Regions from separate parts of the Kushneria sp. Sum13 genome, predicted to be linked through region 3. Evidence: predicted binding sites of a transcription regulator. Region 3 holds the regulator's gene; each other region holds the start of a gene.
The links. The regulator LexA, encoded in region 3, represses DNA repair genes until DNA is damaged. The targets are predictions, from matches to a motif close to TACTGTNTANNTANACAGTA.
Positions count from the first base shown of each region.

Region 1: ACUN8C_RS14525 (LexA family protein) is a predicted target of LexA. The motif match lies at 744-763, and genes of this name have one in related genera.
Region 2: recA (recombinase RecA) is a predicted target of LexA. The motif match lies at 1,106-1,125, and genes of this name have one in related genera.
Region 4: ACUN8C_RS10630 (putative DNA modification/repair radical SAM protein) is a predicted target of LexA. The motif match lies at 3,018-3,037, and genes of this name have one in related genera.

Region 1 covers NZ_CP199847.1:3,136,199-3,141,530, forward strand. The annotation lists gene ACUN8C_RS14515 (PQQ-dependent sugar dehydrogenase) at 1-84, shown strand, start outside; gene ACUN8C_RS14520 (S24 family peptidase) at 163-543, opposite strand; gene ACUN8C_RS14525 (LexA family protein) at 794-1,246, shown strand; gene ACUN8C_RS14530 (Y-family DNA polymerase) at 1,243-2,538, shown strand; gene ACUN8C_RS14535 (hypothetical protein) at 2,535-2,792, shown strand; gene ACUN8C_RS14540 (phospholipase D-like domain-containing protein) at 2,920-3,678, shown strand; gene ACUN8C_RS14545 (hypothetical protein) at 3,792-4,529, shown strand; tRNA gene ACUN8C_RS14550 (tRNA-Thr) at 4,587-4,659, opposite strand; gene ACUN8C_RS14555 (YnfA family protein) at 4,750-5,085, shown strand; gene ACUN8C_RS14560 (hypothetical protein) at 5,076-5,270, opposite strand.
Region 2 covers NZ_CP199847.1:2,521,654-2,526,985, forward strand. The annotation lists gene recA (recombinase RecA) at 1-1,062, opposite strand, end outside; gene ACUN8C_RS11785 (CinA family protein) at 1,213-1,716, opposite strand; gene mutS (DNA mismatch repair protein MutS) at 1,954-4,506, shown strand; gene fdxA (ferredoxin FdxA) at 4,674-4,997, shown strand.
Region 3 covers NZ_CP199847.1:1,907,053-1,912,384, reverse strand. The annotation lists gene topA (type I DNA topoisomerase) at 1-1,249, shown strand, start outside; gene ACUN8C_RS09030 (DUF6586 family protein) at 1,246-1,704, shown strand; gene ACUN8C_RS09025 (hypothetical protein) at 1,794-2,039, shown strand; gene ACUN8C_RS09020 (lipopolysaccharide kinase InaA family protein) at 2,133-2,834, shown strand; gene lexA (transcriptional repressor LexA) at 2,875-3,519, opposite strand; gene ACUN8C_RS09010 (TetR/AcrR family transcriptional regulator) at 3,685-4,395, shown strand; gene nagZ (beta-N-acetylhexosaminidase) at 4,392-5,332, shown strand, end outside.
Region 4 covers NZ_CP199847.1:2,268,773-2,274,104, reverse strand. The annotation lists gene ACUN8C_RS10640 (AEC family transporter) at 1-779, opposite strand, end outside; gene ACUN8C_RS10635 (TIGR03915 family putative DNA repair protein) at 896-1,771, opposite strand; gene ACUN8C_RS10630 (putative DNA modification/repair radical SAM protein) at 1,791-3,005, opposite strand; gene ACUN8C_RS10625 (4'-phosphopantetheinyl transferase family protein) at 3,106-3,849, opposite strand; gene lpxO (lipid A hydroxylase LpxO) at 3,862-4,758, opposite strand; gene dkgB (2,5-didehydrogluconate reductase DkgB) at 5,055-5,332, shown strand, end outside.

The DNA.
Region 1 (5,332 bases), 1.2 Mb from region 3:
GTGCGCACCGGCCCGGAAGGCGCGGTGTATCTGTTGACCGATAACCCCGAAGGGCGGGTGCTGCGGGTGATGCCGGCGCAGTGATGAGCGTTCGATGCTTCTATTACGATGGCCGTCAACCCGCGGGCGGCGGCCATTGTGATGGATCAAGGCGTCAGTGACTCAGTACACCGGCCGCACCTGATGCGCCACGATTCCCACCATCTCCACGTTGGTCAGATCCCCCGTCCACAGCTGACCATCGAGGCCTTCCAGCACGGGCACATTGATGCGGTGGGCATAGCGATAGACGTACAGCGCCTCATCGGCATTCACCACCACCAGCACGCCGTCACGCAGCGACAGCGACTGATCGACCACCAGCCAGTCGCCCTCCCGCCACGGATCAATCGCGTCATCATCCTGAACGACTTCGGCCAGAAAGGAGAGGTGAGAATTTGGGGCAAAAAACTGCTGCCAGCGGAAAGCGCCCGGGTTATAGGCCAGGTCCTGCTCGCCTTTGGGCAGCATGGTGGGCATGGGCATTCGATACGCCACGCGCATGATTCATCCTCACTGATATTGAACGACAAGCATGACGACAGGTGACATGCATCAAGCCACTGCGCAGGGCATCTACGCCCATGTATCCAGTGTAGCCGTGGCGGGCCTCCATACGTTGCCGCCTGCCGGATGGGGGTACTACCTCGCCTCATCGTTTGGTCGAATAACGCCTATCCCGTAATGGAACCGCCAGCCGTTTATGCTGTATACGTATACAGCACTTTAACCTTCACCAATGCAGGCAACCGGCATGCTTCATGTCACCCGTATGCAGCCACTGGCGATTGACCCGCCGCGGCGCAGCATCCCCTGGGCCATCTACCACGTTCGCGGCGGAATCAGCGGCTTTCCCTCTCCCGCGCAGGATTATGACGGCCGGCGCATCGATCTCAACGAGCAGTTGATCCCGCGGCCGACCTCAACGTTCATGTTCACGGCCGATGGCGATTCGATGCAGTGTCCGGATGGCTCGGGGATCTATGCCGGGGACCGGCTACTGGTGGATCGCTCGATCGATGCTGACCACGGCGATATCGTCATCGCGCTGGTGGATGGCGAGATGATCGTCAAGGAACTGCGCTGCCGGCACTGCCCCCCGGCGCTGCACTCGGCCAACCCGCGCTATACGCCCATTCCCCTGCGCGACGCGCAGTACCAGATCTGGGGTGTGGTCACCGATATCCTGCGTCGGGTGCGGCGATGAACGGCCTGATCGCGCTGGTCGACTGCAACAACTTCTATGCCAGCTGTGAGCGGGTATTCAGACCCTGGCTGCACGGCCTGCCAGTGGCGGTGCTGTCCAACAATGATGGCTGCGTGATTGCCCGCTCACAGGAGGCGAAGGATCTCGGCATTGCCATGGGCACGCCGATGCATCACCTCCCGCGCGAGGCGTTTGATCGCGGGCTGGTGCTCTGCTCCAGCAACTACGAGCTGTACGGCGACATGAGCGCGCGGGTGATGGCCACCCTGCGTGAATTCACGCCCCATCTTGAACCCTATTCGATCGATGAAAGCTGGCTGGGGTTTGAAGGCTTTGACCGCGTCACCCTGCCCGCCCACTGTCAGGAGATGCAGCGGATCGTCTACAAGTGGACCGGCATTCCGGTCTCGGTAGGCGTGGCCCCCACCCGCACGCTGGCCAAGCTGGCCAATCGCCACGCCAAGCAGCATACGGCCACCCGGGGCGTGCTGGTTATCGACTCGGCGGACAGCCCCGACACGCTCGCCCTGCTTGAGCGCACGCCGGTCGGCGAGGTCTGGGGAATTGGCGGGCGCGTGACCACCCGACTGTATGAGATGGACATTCACACCGCGCTGGATCTTGCCCGTGCCAACCCAAAATGGATACGCCGGCGCTTTTCCGTGGTGGTCGAGCGCACCGTACGGGAGCTGACCGGCATTCGCTGTATTCACATGAACGACGATCAAGACAGCAAGAAGATGATCATGACCAGCCGCTCATTCGGCCGGATGACGGCCGATCGCCGTGAGGTCGAAGAAGCCGTACGCGCCCACGCCGCCCGCGGGGCCGAAAAACTGCGACGACAGCACAGCCTGGCCTGCGCGCTGCGGGTGACGGTCAGGACCAACAGGCACATGCTGCACCTGCCGCAGGACCACGACAGCATCACGCTGGCGCTGCCCTTTCCAACCGACAACACCTTCGAAATCGTGCGTACCGCACAAAAAGCCCTGCATCGCCTCTGGAAGGACCGCGGCATTCGCTATCAAAAGTGCGGCGTGCAGCTGATGGATCTGATCGAGGTAACCGGTCAGCAGCTTGATGCCTTTCAGCCCCCACAGCCTGCGGTTGAACGGGACAAAAGCGACCGTTTGATGTCGGTGCTGGATCAGCTGAATGCGCAGTATGGTCGCGGCACGGTGACCGTAGGCGTCCAGCGCCCGGACGCCGCGTGGCAGCTGCGCAGCAACCACCGCTCAAAGCGCTGGTCGACCCGATGGGAGGAACTGCCCACCGTGAGGCTGCAATGACCACCGCCTACCGCCCCTTCGAAACGCACAAGCAGGCGATCACCTACGGGCACTCCAGTGCCGCGATTTTGTTGGTCCGCCGGTCGGACAACCGCGGCTGGCACGGCGCCATCGAATGGAATGACGAACGGATCTGGATGGAGCCCATGCCGCGTCACGACAAGACCGAGCGGGCATGGCTGGAGGTCGAAAACTGGGCCATGCGTACCATCACGGTCATGGCGCAGCATCAGCCCGTGTTCAAACCGGGGTGATCGACGTTACATCATCGCTCAAACGAGCAAGCCGGGCACTGATTGGTCGCTAGCCTTCATCAAACATGGCCCATCCCGACAAGCACAGGTAACATGCTGATTTTTTGAGCATTTCCTGATGACGTTTTTGCATTATCAGCTGATCATTTTTGTCTCGGTACTCTGCCTGACCCGGATTCATCGCAGCGCAGGTGCGCTCGCCGCGCTTGGCTGCACACTGTGGTCTGTTTTGATGCTCAAATGGCCCGCCTATAGTGCCGTACAAACCTTCACGGCGTGGGTGAGCTGGTACGGCACCCGGTGTTTCCTCAAGCAGAAAGCGCGAGCCGGCAATGAGACTCGAACCGCCGACAGCAAGGCGGCCTCCAACACCAAAAGAACTGCTTCCAGACATCACCTGATCCAGGGCCGTGATCATCACGAAGAGCTGACCCACGCGCTCCAGATCGCCAGAAAGGAACTGGTGATCGTCTCCGGCTGGCTATCCGACCGAGTCGTGAATGATCAGTTTTGCGGGCTGCTGGCGAGTGCGCTTGAGCGCGGCGTCAACGTGCATATTGCCTATGGCGCGAGTGATCGAGACGGCCAGCATCGGCTCTCCGACACCGCGTTTAAAGCATTGAACAGCTTGAAGGCGACAGGGGCGCAGAGTCGCAAGGGCCGGCTGACCATTGTGCAGCGCGCCACGCATGAAAAGTGCCTGATTGTGGATAAGCGATATGCGATCGTCGGCAGCTTCAACTGGCTGGCCAACGCGCACTACCGGGACAGGGAAACCAGCCTCAGGACCCGTGAGAGACGTGTGGTGGTGGAGCTGATGGCGTCGTGCAAGGGTAGGGAGACGAGGAGCAAGGAGGTGTATGGGGCTACTTCAACGAAAGCCTAGCAGCTGGACGAAAGTAGCATCTATGACGAAATTTGTTCTTATGCGTTCATCCAAAAACGCTAATGGGGTATGGTTGGCCCAATCTTAAAACAAACCAAAGCGACCAACCACGCATGAACGCCGAGAGCAGCTCTCAACAACAAACATCAAGGTTCCCATCCAAGCTTATAACTGTCGTGGGTACTGTGCTCAGTGCCTGCTGGGCCTTTATCACTTACATGTTTCCCGATCCATCCACTCTCGATTGGTTTTTCTTTAGCTGGGAAGGCTTTATCTATTTTTGCGCAGCCTGCTTTCTGATGATCGCTTTCTTTATAGCTTTTATAACTCGGAAACTGCATCGCTATATCAAAAGCACTATTAGCATCATCCTTGCTCTGGCATTAGCGCTTTCCTTCTTTGTTCTTGGCAAGGAATATGCAAAACCGTCACTTGGCTTTACCGATCAAAACATTATTGAAAACAATACACCTGTATTTACAGGTGCTCGAGTAGAAATGATCGAGGCGCTGCGCGTGCAATTAGTAAGTTGTAATATTATTGCTCAAACACCGTCCTGCACTCTTGAACTTACCAGTACAAATAGCGACCGAGAAATAGGCTTTACTTCGAATACCACCTTCTTTGAACCTAATGGTGGATCGCTCAAGCTTGAAAAGATTTTTATCGGCAACAAGGAAAGCCGCAGAACTTATGGCATTGAGCTTGCCAGAGGCTTGCCCACACGAATCACATTGGTTTTCCAGTCCACTCAAAATGATATCGACCATATACCTTCAGTGAAGCTGGTAGTTCAGGGACTGGAAAATCGAAACCAAGTAATCAAGTTCAATGACTTAAAATCTGGCTAAATGATCGTATAAAAAAAGGCCCGGCGCATATGCGCCGGGCCTTTGAGAATCTGCGGGTGCCGGTAAGTGGACTCGAACCACCGACCTACGCATTACGAATGCGTTGCTCTGCCAGCTGAGCTATACCGGCGAACCCGGCCTTCATTCTAGCCAGCCCTTTTTGCCTTGCCCAGTCCCTGTGGCAGAGTAGCGACTCCTTTTTCACGCCCCCGAGAACCTTATGTCTCCGGTCATCACTACCCTGCTCTTTATCGTGACGGCGCTGGCCGAGATCGTCGGCTGCTATCTGGTCTATCGCTGGTGGGTGCTGGCGAAAAGCGCCTGGTGGATGGTGCCGGCGGCAGTTTCTCTGGCGCTGTTTGCGTGGCTTCTCACCCTGCACCCGGCGGCCAGCGGGCGCATCTATGCGGCCTATGCTGGCGTCTATCTCATCACCGCGCTGGGGTGGCTGCGCCTGGTGGATGGTCAGCCGCTGCAGTTGACCGATTATCTCGGCGGTGCGCTGGCGCTGGCAGGTGCGCTGATCATCATGGTGGGCTATCAGTCTCAGTCCTGATCGCGAATGAACAGATGCACCAGAAGCCACACCGCTACCACAGCGAGCGCGAACACGATGACCGTCAGCCGCACCGGCAGCGGCCAGTGCATAAAGGCCCAGTCACTTTGCAGTACGGCGCCAAAGAGATAGCCTGCCAGCAGCATCAGCGCGCCGAGGGCACAGCTTCGTGTCAAAAGGGTCATGCCTGTCTCCTGCTACCATGAATACTCATTTCGCGGTGGGTGTCTGCCCGGCAGCCGCCTTT
Region 2 (5,332 bases), 610 kb from region 3:
TTCGCCGTTGGCATCAGCATCTGCTGGTGCTTCTGACTCTTCCGCCTTTTCTTCTTCCTTCGATTTCGGCGTCGCCAGCAGCTGACCGCGGATCGCGTCCTCGATCTCCTGCATTACCGCCGGGTTGTCTTCAAGATACTGGGCAGCATTGGCCTTGCCCTGCCCGATCTTGTTGCCCTTGTAGCTGTACCAGGCGCCGGCCTTGTTGACCAGGCTGCACTGGACGCCAAGATCGACCACTTCACCGGCATGGTAGATGCCCTTGCCGTACATGATCTGGAACTCGGCCTGACGAAACGGCGGGGCCACCTTGTTCTTGACGACCTTGACGCGGGTTTCGTTGCCCACGGCTTCATCGCCCTGCTTGACCGAACCGGTACGGCGAATGTCCAGACGCACACTTGAGTAGAACTTGAGCGCGTTACCGCCGGTGGTCGTTTCGGGGTTACCGAACATGACACCGATTTTCATGCGGATCTGGTTGACGAACATCACCATGCAGTTGGCATTCTTGATGTGTCCGGTCACCTTGCGCAGCGCCTGAGACATGAGACGCGCCTGAAGGCCAACGTGGGAATCGCCCATTTCGCCTTCGATCTCGGCACGCGGTGTCAGTGCAGCGACCGAGTCGACCACGATAACATCCACACCGCCGGAGCGGACCAGCATGTCGCAGATCTCGAGTGCCTGCTCACCGGTATCGGGCTGCGAGACCAGCATGTCATCAAGATTGACGCCCAGCTTCTCGGCATAAGCGGGGTCGAGTGCGTGCTCGGCATCGATGAACGCACAGGTCTTGCCCTGCTTCTGCGCCTGAGCAATCACTGACAGGGTGATGGTGGTCTTGCCCGAAGCTTCGGGCCCGAAAATTTCGACGATACGCCCGTAGGGCAGCCCGCCGATGCCAAGGGCAATATCAAGCCCCAGCGAACCGGTCGAAACGGCGGGAAGGGCCACGCGGGGCGTATCGCCCATGCGCATGACCGCACCCTTGCCGAACTGACGTTCAATCTGGGACAGCGCTGCGTTAAGCGCCTTGGAGCGATTGTCATCCTGTGCCATGTTGGCCCTCCTGTCGGGTCAGCCTGACGCTGATACGCCATTAAGCTGTATGCTTATCCAGTATTTTAAACCAAAAAAATGATCTGTCACATCCTTTTGGTGACTTATTTCATCATACGACCGTGACGCTCGGCTCAATACAGGGACGCGTCAGTCGAAGGGACGCTCTTCCAGCCGCTCGATCAGGCCCTTGAGGGCCAGGGCGACCGCTTCACGACGTACATCAAGGCGCTCGCCGTTAAGGCGGTAACATTGAGCCTGGCTCTGGGTAGCATTGCCCCAGGCCAGCCACACGGTACCGACCGGCTTGTCAGGCGTGCCGCCTCCGGGACCCGCCACGCCGCTGATCGCCACGCCCAGGTCCGCGCCGCTGTCACGACAGGCACCGCGCACCATTTCATGCACCACGGTTTCGCTGACCGCGCCGAAAAGTTCCAGCGACACCGAAGACACCCCCAGCAGTCGCTGCTTGGCGCTGTTGGCATAGGTGATATAGCCGGTTTCAAAACATGCCGAACTGCCGGCAATATCGGTAATGGCGCGCGCCACGCCGCCACCGGTACAGGATTCGGCGGTGGTCAGCACCACACGCTGCTGCTGACAGAGCATGCACAGCCGGCTGGCCAGCTCCTGTATGCCTGATGCTGTTGCCATGACGATTCCTGCCCGTTACATCCCATTCAGATAGGTCCATGGTACTTGATTGCCCCCTCGAAAGGGACATGACCTGCCCGCCATCATTCCCTCTGCAAAGGAGAGACATCCACTGTCTGCACTATAGCAATACAGGCAAGGGAGCGGATCATGATAATCTCACGCCCTTTCACCTCACATGTCATTGGACAGGGTCAATTTCACGTGGCAGGCAAGACCGAGTCCCAACCGACGCCGATGATGGCGCAGTATTTTCGTATCAAGCGCGAGCACCCCGACGTGCTGCTCTTTTACCGCATGGGAGATTTCTATGAACTCTTTCATGACGATGCCAAACGAGCGGCGTCACTGCTGGATATCACGCTGACCGCACGCGGCACCTCCAACGGCGCCCCCATTCCCATGGCCGGTGTCCCCTACCACAGCGCCGAAGGCTATCTGGCGCGTCTGGTGCGCATGGGCGAGTCGGTCGCCATCTGTGAGCAGATCGGTGATCCTGCGACCGCCAAGGGCCCGGTCGAGCGCCGGGTCGTGCGTATTGTCACGCCCGGCACCCTGCATGATGAAGCGCTGCTCGATGAGCGCCGCGACAATCTGGTGGCGGCCCTGCATGGCAACAACGACCACTGGGGCCTGGCCTGGCTTGAGCTTTCCAGCGGGCGCTTCAGCGTGCTGGAAGTCGAGGGAGAAGGCGACATGCTCGCCGAGCTGCACCGGCTTGATCCTGCCGAGCTTTTGGTCATGGAAAGCCTGCGCCTGCCCGACCGGCTTGATGGTCGCGCCGGTCTGCGCCGCCAGAGCGACTGGCACTTTGATCTTGAAACGGCGCGTCGCCTTCTCTGTGATCAGCTGCGGGTACAAAACCTGTCGGGATTTGGCTGCGACCATATGACCCGGGCGCTGACGGCGGCCGGTGTCCTGATCGACTACGTGCGCGATACCCAGCGCACCGCGCTGCCGCATATCACCGCCATTGGCGTTGAAAATCGTGACGAGTCGGTCGTGATCGATGCGGCCAGTCGACGCAATCTGGAAATCGACCAGAACATGGCAGGCGGGCAGGACAATACGCTGGCCTCGGTGCTGGACACCACCGCCACCCCCATGGGCGCACGGCTGCTGCGACGCTGGCTTAACCGCCCGCTACGGGATCGTGATCAGATTGCCGCACGCCAGCAGGGGGTCATGCTGCTGGGCGAAGAGGATCACGTTGAATTTTTCAACGACATTCTGCGCGGCATCGGTGACATCGAACGTATTCTGGCGCGTGTGGCCCTGCTCAGTGCCCGCCCGCGTGACCTTGCCAGGCTGCGCGATGCCCTCAATGCCCTGCCCGCGTTGGCCGAGCGGCTGGGCGCCATTTCGCGCGGCAGCGTGCTCGATGATCTGTCCCGCCATATCGTGCCCTACCCTGAGCTTGCCGACACGCTGACCCGGGCGCTGATCGACAGCCCACCGGTCGTGATCCGCGATGGCGGTGTCCTTCGCGAGGGTTTTGACGAAGAACTCGACGAGTTCAGGGCGCTGCAGGAAAACGCCGGTGACTACCTGGTCCAGCTGGAAACCCGTGAGCGCGAGCGCACCGGTCTTGCCGGACTCAAGGTCGGCTACAACCGTGTGCATGGCTATTACATCGAGATTCCCCGTGCCCAGGCACGGGAAGTCCCCGCTGACTATATCCGCCGTCAGACGCTCAAGAATGCCGAGCGCTTCATCATCCCCGAGCTCAAGACCTTCGAGGACAAGGCGCTCTCGGCACGCACCCGTGCGCTGGCGCGTGAAAAACTGCTCTATGAAGGTTTGCTAGAGTCGCTCAACGCAGAACTGGGCGCACTGACCCAGACGGCCCGGGCGCTGGCGACCCTGGACGTGCTGCACGCCTTTGCCGAGCGGGCGCAGAGCCTGTCACTGGTGTGCCCGGTACTGCGCGAGGCCCCTGGCATGACCATCCGGGACGGGCGTCATCCGGTGGTGGAGCACGTCTCGAACCACCCCTTCGTCCCAAACGATCTGCATTTTGATGACGACACCCGCATGCTGATCATTACCGGCCCCAACATGGGCGGTAAATCGACCTTCATGCGCCAGAACGCGCTGATCGCCCTGTTGGCGCATACCGGTTGCTTCGTGCCGGCCGGCAGCGCCGAAATCGGCCCGATCGATCGCATCTTTACTCGCATCGGCTCCTCGGATGACCTGGCGGGCGGGCGCTCGACCTTCATGGTCGAAATGACCGAGACCGCCAGCATCCTTCATAACGCGACCGACCACAGCCTGGTGCTGATGGATGAGATCGGCCGCGGCACCAGCACCTTTGACGGCCTGTCGCTGGCCTGGGCTGCCGCCGAGCATCTGACCGGCACGCGCGCCTTTACACTGTTTGCCACGCACTACTTCGAGATGACCAGCCTGCCTGAACAGGCCGAGGGCGTGGCCAACGTGCACCTCAATGCCACCGAGCACAATGAGGGCATCGTTTTCATGCACCGGGTGGAGCCAGGCCCTGCCAGCCAGAGCTATGGGCTACAGGTGGCGCAGCTTGCAGGGGTTCCCCGCGCCGTTATTGCCCGAGCGCGTGAAAAGCTCATGATGCTGGAAGCCCAGGAACTGGAGCGCCCTGCATCGCCGCTACAGTCCTCGATGCAGGACACGACACCGCCGCAGCAGAACGATCTTTTTGCCAGCCCGCCACACCCGCTGGTCGAGGCGCTTGAAAAGCTTGATCTGGATGCCCTGTCACCGCGAGAGGCTCAGGAGTGGCTGTACCAATGGCGCGATAAAATACGTTAACGGCGGTTACCGCCCGAACGGAGCAGCGGCTTTGCTCACAAGCGGCTTGTCCCCGGGCGGGCGGGCCTTCTAGAATAAGGCCCCTTTCGTGGGCCGCCCCACACCCCTTTTCAACACTGCCTGCCCCTGCATGGGCAGTGACCGCCTGCTACCCTGGAGTTCGTGACATGACCTTTGTCGTCACCGAGAACTGCATTCAATGCAAATACATGGACTGCGTGGAAGTCTGCCCGGTCGACTGCTTCTACGAAGGCCCCAACTTTCTGGTCATTCATCCTGATGAATGCATCGATTGTGCCCTGTGCGAACCGGAATGCCCGGCCGAGGCCATCTTTTCGGAAGACGAGCTGCCGGAAGGTCAGGAAAAGTTTATCGAGATCAACGCCGATCTGGCCGAGCAGTGGCCCAATATCAGCGAACGCGCCGACCCACCGGCGGATGCCGATGAATGGAACGGCGTACCCGGCAAGATCGACAAGCTGGTGCGCTAAAGCGCTTGTCAGGGCCCTGGCGCCCTGACCCGCTTTCCCCTCCCCACCTTCTCGCACGTTCGCTTTTCTGGCACCTGCTGCTCCAAAGGCACTGCCCTTTTGTTGTGCTTAAAGAGCGCACACAAAAAAGGCGGCCCGATGGGGCCGCCCTTGCATCCTGCATCCTTGAGCCAGTCCATTGGCTCTTTATCCATTGGCGTCGTCCATGCGGAGAAATCGGATCCATCCGATACTCTGCGCGCCATAAATCCATGTGGTGTCCGGTGATCCGAGCGACGCCATCCATGGCACCGTCAGCTGAAGTCACGATCAGATTTACTGATCATTAAAGAAGT
Region 3 (5,332 bases):
AACGCTCGAACCAAAGCAGCATTTTACCAAGCCGACGGCGCGCTATACCGAAGCCAGCCTCGTCAAGGAGCTGGAAAAACGCGGCATCGGCCGGCCTTCGACCTATGCCGCGATCATCTCCACGATCCAGGAGCGTGGCTACGCCAAGCTGGACAGCCGCCGGTTCTACGCCGAGAAGCTCGGTGAGATCGTCACTGACCGACTGACGGAGTCCTTCCAAGACTTGCTGGACTATGGCTTCACGGCCCGCATGGAAGATGAGCTTGACCACGTCGCCGACGGCGAACGTGACTGGCGCGAGCTGCTGAACAGCTTCTACGGTGATTTTCGTGCCCGTCTCGAGCATGCCGAGGGTGAGGAAGGCATGCGCCCCAATCAGCCGGTCGAGACCGATATCCAGTGTCCGACCTGCGGGCGGCCGATGCAGATTCGTATTGCCTCGACCGGGGTCTTTCTGGGCTGTTCGGGCTACAACCTGCCGCCCAAGGAGCGCTGCAAGACCACCATCGATCTGCTGCCCGGTGATGAAGCCGTGCCCGCAGATGCCGATGACAATGCCGAAACCGATGCCCTGCGCGCCAAGCGCCGCAACCCGAATACGGGTACGGCGATGGACAGCTATCTCATCGATGAAACGCGCAAGATCCACATCAGCAATGATGATGACGGCTATTACGAAATCGAAGAGGGCCACTTTCGCATCAAGGGCTATGAAGGCCCGACCATTGAGTGCGACAAGTGCGGTTCGGAAATGCAGCTGCGTACGGGGCGTTTCGGTAAATACTTCGCCTGTACCAATGACGATTGCAAAAATACTCGCAAGCTTTTGAAAAGCGGCGAACCGGCTCCGCCCAAGATGGATCCGATTCCGATGCCGGAACTGACCTGTCAGAAAGTGGACGACCACTATGTGCTTCGTGATGGCGCCAGTGGTCTTTTCCTGGCGGCCAGCCAGTTCCCGAAAAATCGTGAAACGCGACCGCCGCTGGTCAGTGAAATCAGGCCTCATGCCGAAGTGCTGCCGGAGAAGTATCACTTTCTTTTGAAGGCACCGGACCATGATCCGGACGGTCATCCGGCGCAGATCCGGTTCTCGCGCAAGACCAAGAGTCAGTACGTGCTGACAGAAGCGGATGGCAAGGCCACTGGCTGGAAGGCGCTGTGGGAAGGAGATCGCTGGCAGGTCGAAGACAACCGGAAGAGTCCGGGCGCCAAAAAGGGCAGCAAGGGTGGGAAGCAGGCCTCATGAGTCATCAGGGTCGTACCAATCAGCTGCTGTATCAGGCCCTGCTGCTGCTGGAGCAGTCGCCGGGCAATGACGAGCATGCCGATGCCAGACGTCGGGCCCTCGAAGAGGGAGCGCTTTCAATGATTGAAATGGCACTTGAAAGCGCGATCAAGGAGATTGCCCATACCTGTCGCTGGCCCTCGATGCACTGGCGCACGGTGCTGGATCAGCCTCCGGCGCCGGTGGCTGAAATCGAGTTGTTGCGAGCGCTTGTGGCCCAGCCCGACAGTTGGCTGGCCCGTCTGATGCAGCTGCTGGACCGTCTCCATGATGAAGGCGGCGCGGCACAGCTTCGTCGCCATGACAACATGATTGCTTCCAGCCAGAGCGAGCCCCTTCAGCGGGAGCTGGCAAAGTGCCTTGATGATTTTCGGACACTGCTCCCAAGACTTCGTGAAACCAGTTATGAATGGTAATACCTTGTATTTGATAAACGTGACATTGTCGTCAGGTGCCCTTAACATTGCTTTAATGTTGTTCGCTGATCGGATCAGTGAGGTGGCACATGACTGAAGCGGCCGTATTTGAAATTGTTGAGCTGGAAGACGGGCAATTTGTGCTGCGGGCCGCCGACAGCGACGAGAAGAACGAGCCTCTGGCCAGCATTCGGTTTTCATCCCAGACTCTGGAGCTTTTACGCCATCATCGATTTGATGTTGCCCGTGAGATGCTGGATCACCTGATTTCGCGCTCTGTACTGGCCGATGAAGATGATGCTATTGATGCGCCCGAGCCTGCTGCCATTCACTGATCCGGTGTCGATGTATTAATCGCTCGATACCCGTCCATGTGCGGGTATCGGCGTTTCAGATCCTTGTATCTGAAAAACCGGAATGAATTTGTTATGTCACAGAGCCTGCAGGGCGATTTTGACTTCTGGTGGCAGGCACCGGGAGAATGGGTAGAGCCTCCCAATCAGCGAAAGGGCGGCCTCAGCGGTGTTCGGTTTGTAAGTCCTGACCCGCAGGGGCCGTCGTTTTACGTCAAGATTCAGCATGGCCATCTCTTTCACAGCCTGCGCTATCCGCTGGGTCGGCCCACGACAGTACGTGAATGGCAGGGGCTCAATCGATGTCGAAAGCTTGGCGTCAATGCGCCGGTTCCCGTCTTTTTCAGAGCCCGCAAAGGCAGCCAGGGCTGGCAGGCCGTGCTGGTGACCGAAGCACTACTTGGTTATGAGAGTCTGCAGGCCATGCTGTTGGCCAACCGATATACACTGGAACAGCGTGCTGTCATTTTTCAGGCACTGGCGGAAAATCTGATCAGGCTGCATCAAAGTGGCCGCAAGCATGGACACCTCTATCCCAAGGAAGTGCTGGTGCGCCTGGATGGTGATGGCAAGGCTCATACGGCCCTGGTAGATCTGGAAAAGTGCCAGCGCCGACCGTCGGCTCGCCTGGCGGCCATGCGTGATCTGACGCGTCTTTTTGGGGATGCACGTCCAATGGGGATGCGCGACGATGAGTGCCATCTGATGATGGATATCTATCAGCGTGCCGGAATGGCGCTGGACAGGGACCGGCTCATGTTACCGCGCGTGCGGTGACGCGCCTCTGGCGCATCACCGCATGGGGCAAGAGGAAGGTTTAAAGGCTGTTACCGTCACCACCGCGGATGACACCCACGCCAACGCCTTCAATGTCCAGACTCTGGCGCGTCAGATCAATCGTGATGGGTTCAAAGTCAGGGTTTTCAGCGATCAGGCTGACAATGCTGCCCTGTCGCTTGAAACGCTTGACCGTGACATCGTCTCCCAGTCGTGCCACCACAACCTGTCCGTCGCGGGCGTCATGAGTGCGATGAACGGCCAGAAGATCACCATCCAGAATGCCGGCATCACGCATGGAAAGACCGCGGACCCGAAGCAGGTAGTCGGCGCCCGGATTGAAAAAATCGGCAGGCATCGGGCAGTAACGTGAAATGTGCTCGGCAGCAAGAATCGGGCTCCCGGCGGCCACTTCGCCAATAACGGGCAGTCCTGCAGTGATGCTTTCCTGTTCCTGAGCAACCTGCACCTGAGCAGAAATACGAATGCCACGCGATGTTCCAGGGATCATCTCGATGACCCCTTTCTTGCGCAGGGCGCGCAGATGCTCTTCAGCAGCATTGGGCGAGCGAAATCCCAGTGCGCCGGCAATTTCGGCACGCGTAGGGGGGTAGCCGAGTTCACTGATGGTCCTGGCAATGAAATCGAATACGGCCTGTTGGCGTGCGGTCAACGGTCGTGTCATGTGCAGTGGCCATTGTTGATGTATACAGTATGTGATTGTATCCAGTCATCAGATCAATGCAAGCGCTTCGATACTGTCTCCCGTGCAGGTGCCAGCCGGCAATGGTGCTACCATCATGAGCTGGTCTGCACGTTTTCATTTCATGATAGAGAACTGATATTTTCCATGGTGCCATCCGATACCGTGACCCGAATCCTTGATGCGGCGGAAGTACTGTTTGCCGAACATGGCTTTTCCGAAACTTCCCTGCGCCGGATCACGGGTCGTGCCGAAGTCAATCTGGCCGCTGTCAATTATCACTTCGGCTCCAAGCAGGCCCTGATACAGGCGGTGTTTTTCCGATATCTGGACCCTTTCAGTGCAGATCTTCATCAGCGGCTGGATAGGCTGGAGGCAGACGAGGCAAAATCCTCGGATCTTGACAGGCTTCTCGATACGCTTTTTATCAGCGTGCTGGAAATGCCCTCTGAAAGCCATGATCTCAGAACCTTCATGAAGCTTCTGGGGCTCGCCTATTCGCAGGCTCAGCGCCATCTTCGTGAAGAGCTTCGCAGCCGTTATGGTGATATCTTTTCGCGATTTTTAAAGCTTCTCAGGCAGGCGACCCCGGAGCTGGCCGACGATGAACGCTTCTGGCGGCTGCATTTCATGCTGGGGTCGGTCATCTTTACCCTGTCCGGTCTCAATACGCTGCGCGATATCGCAGAGCATGACTATCATCAGCGCATCACCATCCGAGAGCTGGCTCAGCGGTTGAAACCGGTCGCCCTGCATGCCTTGCGTGCCCCGGTGACCGAGGTTAATACCAGTGGCATGCCGGCGTCCTGTCCGGACCACGAGACGATTTCCCATCCCAGAACAGGAACGCATTCATGATCGATTCCGGGGCTGAAACCTTTGGTGGCCCTCTCATGTGCGATATCGAGGGCACGCGTCTGAATGACGTGGAGCGAGGCTGGCTTTCCGACCCTTGCGTGGGGGGAATCATTCTCTTTGCGCGCAATGTCGAGTCGCCCGAGCAGATGCGAAAGCTGTGTGATGATATTCGACGCTGCCGTTCGAACATCGTGATTGCCATTGATCAGGAGGGTGGGCGTGTTCAGCGTCTTCGCAATGGCGTCACTACGCTGCCGCCGATGGCGCAGCTGGGGCAGTACTATCGTCGCCTGCCCGATGAGGCGCTGTTGCTTGCCCGGGATACCGGCTGGCTGCTGGCCATGGAAATGGCGGCCTGCGGCGCTGATTTTTCCTTTGCGCCGGTACTGGATCTGGACGATGCCCGTTGCCCGGCCATCGGTAATCGTGCCTTCTCCGATGATCCGCATCATGTCACCGCGCTGGCCGGTGCCTTTATTGAAGGGTTTGAAGAGGCCGGGATGGCCAGTGTCGGAAAGCACTTTCCGGGTCATGGCGGGGTCACGCTCGATTCACATCTTGTGATGCCGGAAGATACCCGAACGCTGGAAGCACTCGAGTCACACGACCTGATTCCCTTTCGTTCGCTGTCTGATCGCCTGACCGGCATCATGCCGGCGCACGTGCGTTTTACCCAGGTCGATGATCGTCCCGCCGGCTTCTCAAAGCGCTGGCTGGAATATCTTCGTCACGACATCGGTTTTGAGGGCGTGATTGTCTCCGACGATCTTTCCATGGAAGGCGCAGCGATGGCCGGGGGCCCCGGTGAGCGTGTCATGGCGGCGCTGGAGGCCGGCTGTGACCTGACCCTTTTATGCAACGACCCTGAAGCCGCTGCCCGTGCTCGCGACAGGCTGGCCCGGCATGAGATGGCGCCGGCAGCCCGTCAGCGTCTGGG
Region 4 (5,332 bases), 360 kb from region 3:
TTTTGGGCAAAGAGGTAATTATAAACCGCCATGGGCATACACATCATCACCATGAGAATGCCCCGCGCTTCCTCATCCAGGCCCAGCAACAGGCCGATCCCCTGAGCAATTGCACCGGCGACCACCACGCGACTCAGCGCGAAGGCAAGCCCTACCGACAGGTTACGAGCGCGAATACTGGCCAGCGCCACGCCAAGCGTAATCAGCATGATGGGGATGGTCATGCCGGCAAGCAGTTCGATGCTGTTGGAAAGCCAGGCGGGCAGCGTAATCTGATAAGCCATCAGCAATATGGCAATGATGCTGGCGTAGATGGTCGGATTGGTCAGCAGGTTTTTGACCGGCCGGGAGCTGCTGGTGATACTGCCCACGACAAACTGTGCGATCGAGACGATCACGAAGACGGCAATGGCCAATGAAAAGCCGCGTCCTTCGCCAAAGGCATACATGGCCAGCGGCAATCCCATATTGCCTGTATTAGGAAACAGCACCGACGGCACAATGGTACGCCAGTCCATTTTGGTCACCCGTGAGAGCAGCAGGCCGACAGCCAGCAGTACCAGAAGACACAGGAATGTGGCAGTCGCCATGCTTGAAAAGGCTGAAATATCGACATGGGTGCTCGACAGGGCATTGACGATAAGACAGGGGGTGCCAACGTTGAAGACCAGCTTGGTAACAAACCCTGTGGGGTAGGGCTGTCGAAAGCGCACCCAGAAGTAGCCGATGCCAGCACCCACCATGATGGGCACCATGACAGCCATAATTTGTGAAAACATGAAAAACCCTGTGGAGTCGACCGTAGTAACGGCAACGAAGCGTGATCGTTATTTTCACGGGGTTATAAGGACAGTTGCAAGCTGTCCGGGAAAAATACTCTACTTTCGTAGTATTTCTATTTGGGCAGCGTAATGGTGTGGCCACGCTTGTCGGCCAGCCGACTGTCCTGTCCCAGCCGCCGAGCGCCATGTCGGGCATGGCTGATCAACCCGGTAATCAGAACGCGCTCTGGCATATGGCGCCAAAAGCGCGAGGGCATACTGCGCACCATGGTCTTTTCATTGAGACGAGCCGGGTTAAACGTACTGGCGTAATAGGCCAGCCAGAGGTCCTCCGCATCGTCCTCCATGGTTGATAGCGCCTGATAGTCCTGAACGGTAAAGGTCCCGGATTCGGGACGTTCGATATACCACTGTCGGCCATCGCAGAGAATGGCCCCCTCGGGCGTCATGATCAGCCAGCGGTGTTGTCCCATCCGATCGATAAAGTGTCGTGCGGCTGCCTCAAGCACATCATGGCGGGGTTCAAACCAGGCAATGAACTCCGGGGCGTGCTGTTCTTCCGGGGTCACAGGTTGCTGATGAAACCGCAGGAAGGCGTGCATGTGATGCACTTCATGATTGACTGCCTTTATACGCTGTTCGACGACGCCACCGTCGCTGTCCCCTGCCAGCAGTGCTTCACCTTCACCCTGGGCCAGTCGCCAGACGACACGATAAAGCAGTGCCCAGCGACACTCCTGATGATGAGTAGGCCAATAATGCGAAGCACACTCGAGCCGGCGAAGGTGCTGCCTTGAAAGCTTCAGCGCCAGCGGTGTCTCGCTCGGTGGCGGTAGATCCGTATCGCCGCTGGCGAAAAGATCGCCTGCCGAGTCATCGTTCTGCCACAGTACGTCCCCGGGCGATACCCGTGCTGCCAGTAGCCGACGGGCGTTATCGCGCCAGGCGACGAAGTCGGCCTGTGCCATATGCAGGGTATACATTGTCATGGTAGTGGCTCCCAAAGTCCTAGAGCAGGGCCATCTGTGCCGGCGTTGAGGTCTGCATCTGAGCCAGCAGTGCCTGTCGTTCGAGACCGGCCTGACGCGGACGATAGTCCTGAGTGGTAATAAAGGGGGCCAGCTTCTTCATGGAACAGCCCAGCCGGGTCAGATCGGTATAGCGAATACGCCGTTCACGACGCAGTGTCTCGATCCGCTTGGCACTGGTAATCCCGATGCCTGGCACCCGGGCAATCATGTACATGTCTGCCTGGTCCAGATCGATGGGAAAGAGCTCCCGATGGTTGAGTGCCCAGGCAAGCTTGGGATCAATATCCAGCGACAGATTACCCGGCCCTGTCAGGAGTTCATCGGCGCGAAAACCATATCCCCGGATCAGGAAATCGGCCTGATACAGGCGATGCTCACGCAATAGCGGCGGGGCGATCAACGGGACCGACGATGGGCTTTCGGGAATGGGCGAAAAGGCCGAGTAGTAAACCCGCTTGAGCCGGTAATCACCATACAGGGACTGAACATTGCCCAGAATGGTGTGATCATCGGTATCGTCAGCCCCCACAATCATCTGGGTGCTCTGACCGCCGGGTGAAAAGCGGGGGGCTCGAGGTTCGGCGGTCGCCTCATCCAGCCCATCGCGAATGGTCGACATGGCAAGACGAATGGTGGTGTCGCTTTTTTCCGGCGCCAAACGATTGAGGCTCTGGCTCGTGGGCAGCTCAACGTTGACGCTGAGACGGTCAGCGTACAGTCCGGCCTGGCGGATCAGGTCCGGCGAAGCATCCGGAATGGTCTTGAGATGGATATAGCCGCGAAACTGGTGCTCGACGCGCAGTGTTCTGGCCACCCTGACCAGTGCCTCCATGGTGTAATCGTTGGAGCGGATAATGCCGGAGCTTAAAAAAAGCCCACTAATCAGGTTGCGGCGATAGAAATCGAGCGTTAAGCGCACAATTTCATCCACGCTGAAGCGCGCTCTGGGCACATTGCTGGAGCGCCGGTTGATGCAGTACTGGCAGTCATACAGGCAGAAATTGGTCATCAGGATCTTGAGCAGGGCCACGCAGCGGCCATCCGGCGTAAAGCTGTGACAGATGCCGTTGCCGTTGGTCGCCCCCAGTCCCTTCTGGCCCCTTGATGAGCGTTTGGGCGCGCCGCTGCTGGCGCAGGAAGCGTCATACTTGGCGGCGTCCGCGAGAACGATCAGCTTGTCAGTGAGCTGCATGAACACTCCTTTAACTGTATTTGTATACAGTAGTTGGGGCGCGCATAAACAACAACTGAATTGCATTCATTGTGGCGGCAGGATATGTGAGCGAGTTCCCTTATCGCCGGGTGGCTGTCGAGTCCGGCATGGCATCGGTCATGACGGCGGTCAGCGCATGATCTCCCATATCGGCAAAGTCACCGATCAGACGCACGCCAGGCAGCCATGTATCACTCAGGGCACAGTTCAGTACCAGTATGCATTGGCCCGGTGAGTCCATGGAGTCCAATGCCTCGACTCGAGCATCGTGAAAATAAAAGCGTGTGCCGGTAAGCGGATAAAGGGCCTTGAACAGGCTTTCCTTGAGCGAGAAGGTCAGGGTGATCGCGCGGGCACGTTGTTCAGGCATCAGGGTGCCAATCACCTGCTGCTCGCCCGGTGTGAGAATCGAGGCGGCCAGATAATCGGCACGCTCGGGGGTCAGCCAGCGCTCGGCATCCACGCCCACCCCTTGGTGGGATGGCGTTGTACTGACCAGCGCCGCCGCAAGGTCGCGCGCATGAGTAATGGAGCCTCGGGTCAATTCCGGCCAGTCAACCTGACGGTCGGCAAGGCTTGGCAGGGCGTTGACATGAATACCAAGGCCCGCCAGGGCATGACGGGCGCATACCCTGCCGGCCAGATATTCGGCGCGGCGCTTGGAGACCGCGCGCGCAAGGTTTTCTGGCAGCGCCATGCCACAGGCAGCGAAGGCGCTGTCATCAAAGCGTTGTACATCAAAGGTGGCAAGGCTGAGTCGCGCCCCCCGGCCCGGGGAAACAAAGGGCCAGCAGGATTGTGGGGGCGCGATGGCGTTGGACATGGGATACAAGGGTTACAGCGACAGCAGGCCAACGATAATACCACCGAAAATCAGCCACTTGATCACGTAATATAGCGTCTTGTTGCGCTTTTTAAGGCGCTTGCCGGCTTCACGAACCTTGTAGATGTATTTAAAAGCACGGTTGAGTCCGCCGGTGTGATCATTGTCGTCATTGGGAGCGGCTGCGGCGGCCATGACGTTGCGACTGAACCAGCGATTGACCGCCGCCGCCCAGCGATACTTCATGGGCCGCTCGATATCGCAGAACAGAATCAGGCGGTTCTGGTCGGTATCATTTTGGGCGTAGTGAATGAAGGTCTCGTCAAAAAGCACCGCTTCGCCATCTCGCCAGCTGTAATCGATGCCATCCACGTTGATACGGCAGCGGTCGTCATTGGGTGTTCGCAGGCCAAGATGATAGCGGATCGAGCCGGCATAAGGGTCGCGATGCTTCATCAGCTTGCTGCCTGCGGGCAGCTCGGCAAACATCGCCGCCTTGACGCCGGGAATGCCGGCCAGGATCTCGGTTGTGCGCGGGCACAGCTGCTGCGCTGATTCGTGGCTTTCGCCATACCACTTGAGATAAAAGCGCTTCCAACCGCGCCGGAAAAACGAATTGAAGCCGGCGTCGTCCTTTTTGGCCGACCCCTTGATGTGGTTTTCAAGGGTCAGGGCTTCATCACGAATTTCCTCCCAGCGTGAGGTGAGGGCCGCAATTTCCGGAAAGTCCTCGGCGCGATGGTAGGGGCGATCCGGGACCTTTGAAAACAGATACATGAACGCATTGATGGGCGCCATGAAGCTCGAATGGTCCGACAGCTGACGAAAGGGTTTGTGCCGAACACGGCCACGAAAATGTACATAAAGAATACTGGCCACGATCAGGGCCACGATTGTCCATTTGATCATAGCGATCTCTTTTTCGGGATAATTGCCCACAACGTCGTCGATGATGTTGGCTTCTACACTACCAGCGGCGCAGTCTCGCATGTCCGTGAGGGGGTGTCATTACGAAAGTCTTAGGGTGTGGCTCAGGTTGCGGCCATCATCGCTTTGATTGCTTCACTTGTCGATATGGTTTGCAGACTAATGACTTGAAAGCTGCCCTGCATGGCCTAATGTCAGTACTGGGCAATCCAATGCCCATGGCCGATGGCCACAAGGCGTTTACAAGGCGTCCTCGGGCGCCACTGACAGGAGGTCGCATGATTCCCGATATTGGTCTTGGTACTTATCGACTCAAGGGACAGGAAGTCATCGATTCGGTGACCACAGCGCTTGAGCTGGGATATCGACATATCGATACCGCACAGGTGTATGGCAATGAAGCCGAGGTCGGGCGTGCCATCGCTGACAGTGGTGTGGCGCGTGAAGATATTTTTCTGACCACCAAGATCTGGACGGATCGCTTTACCCATGATGACCTGATTAAAAGCCTTGAAGAGAGTCTTGAAAGGCTGGGTACCGATTACGCAGATCTGGT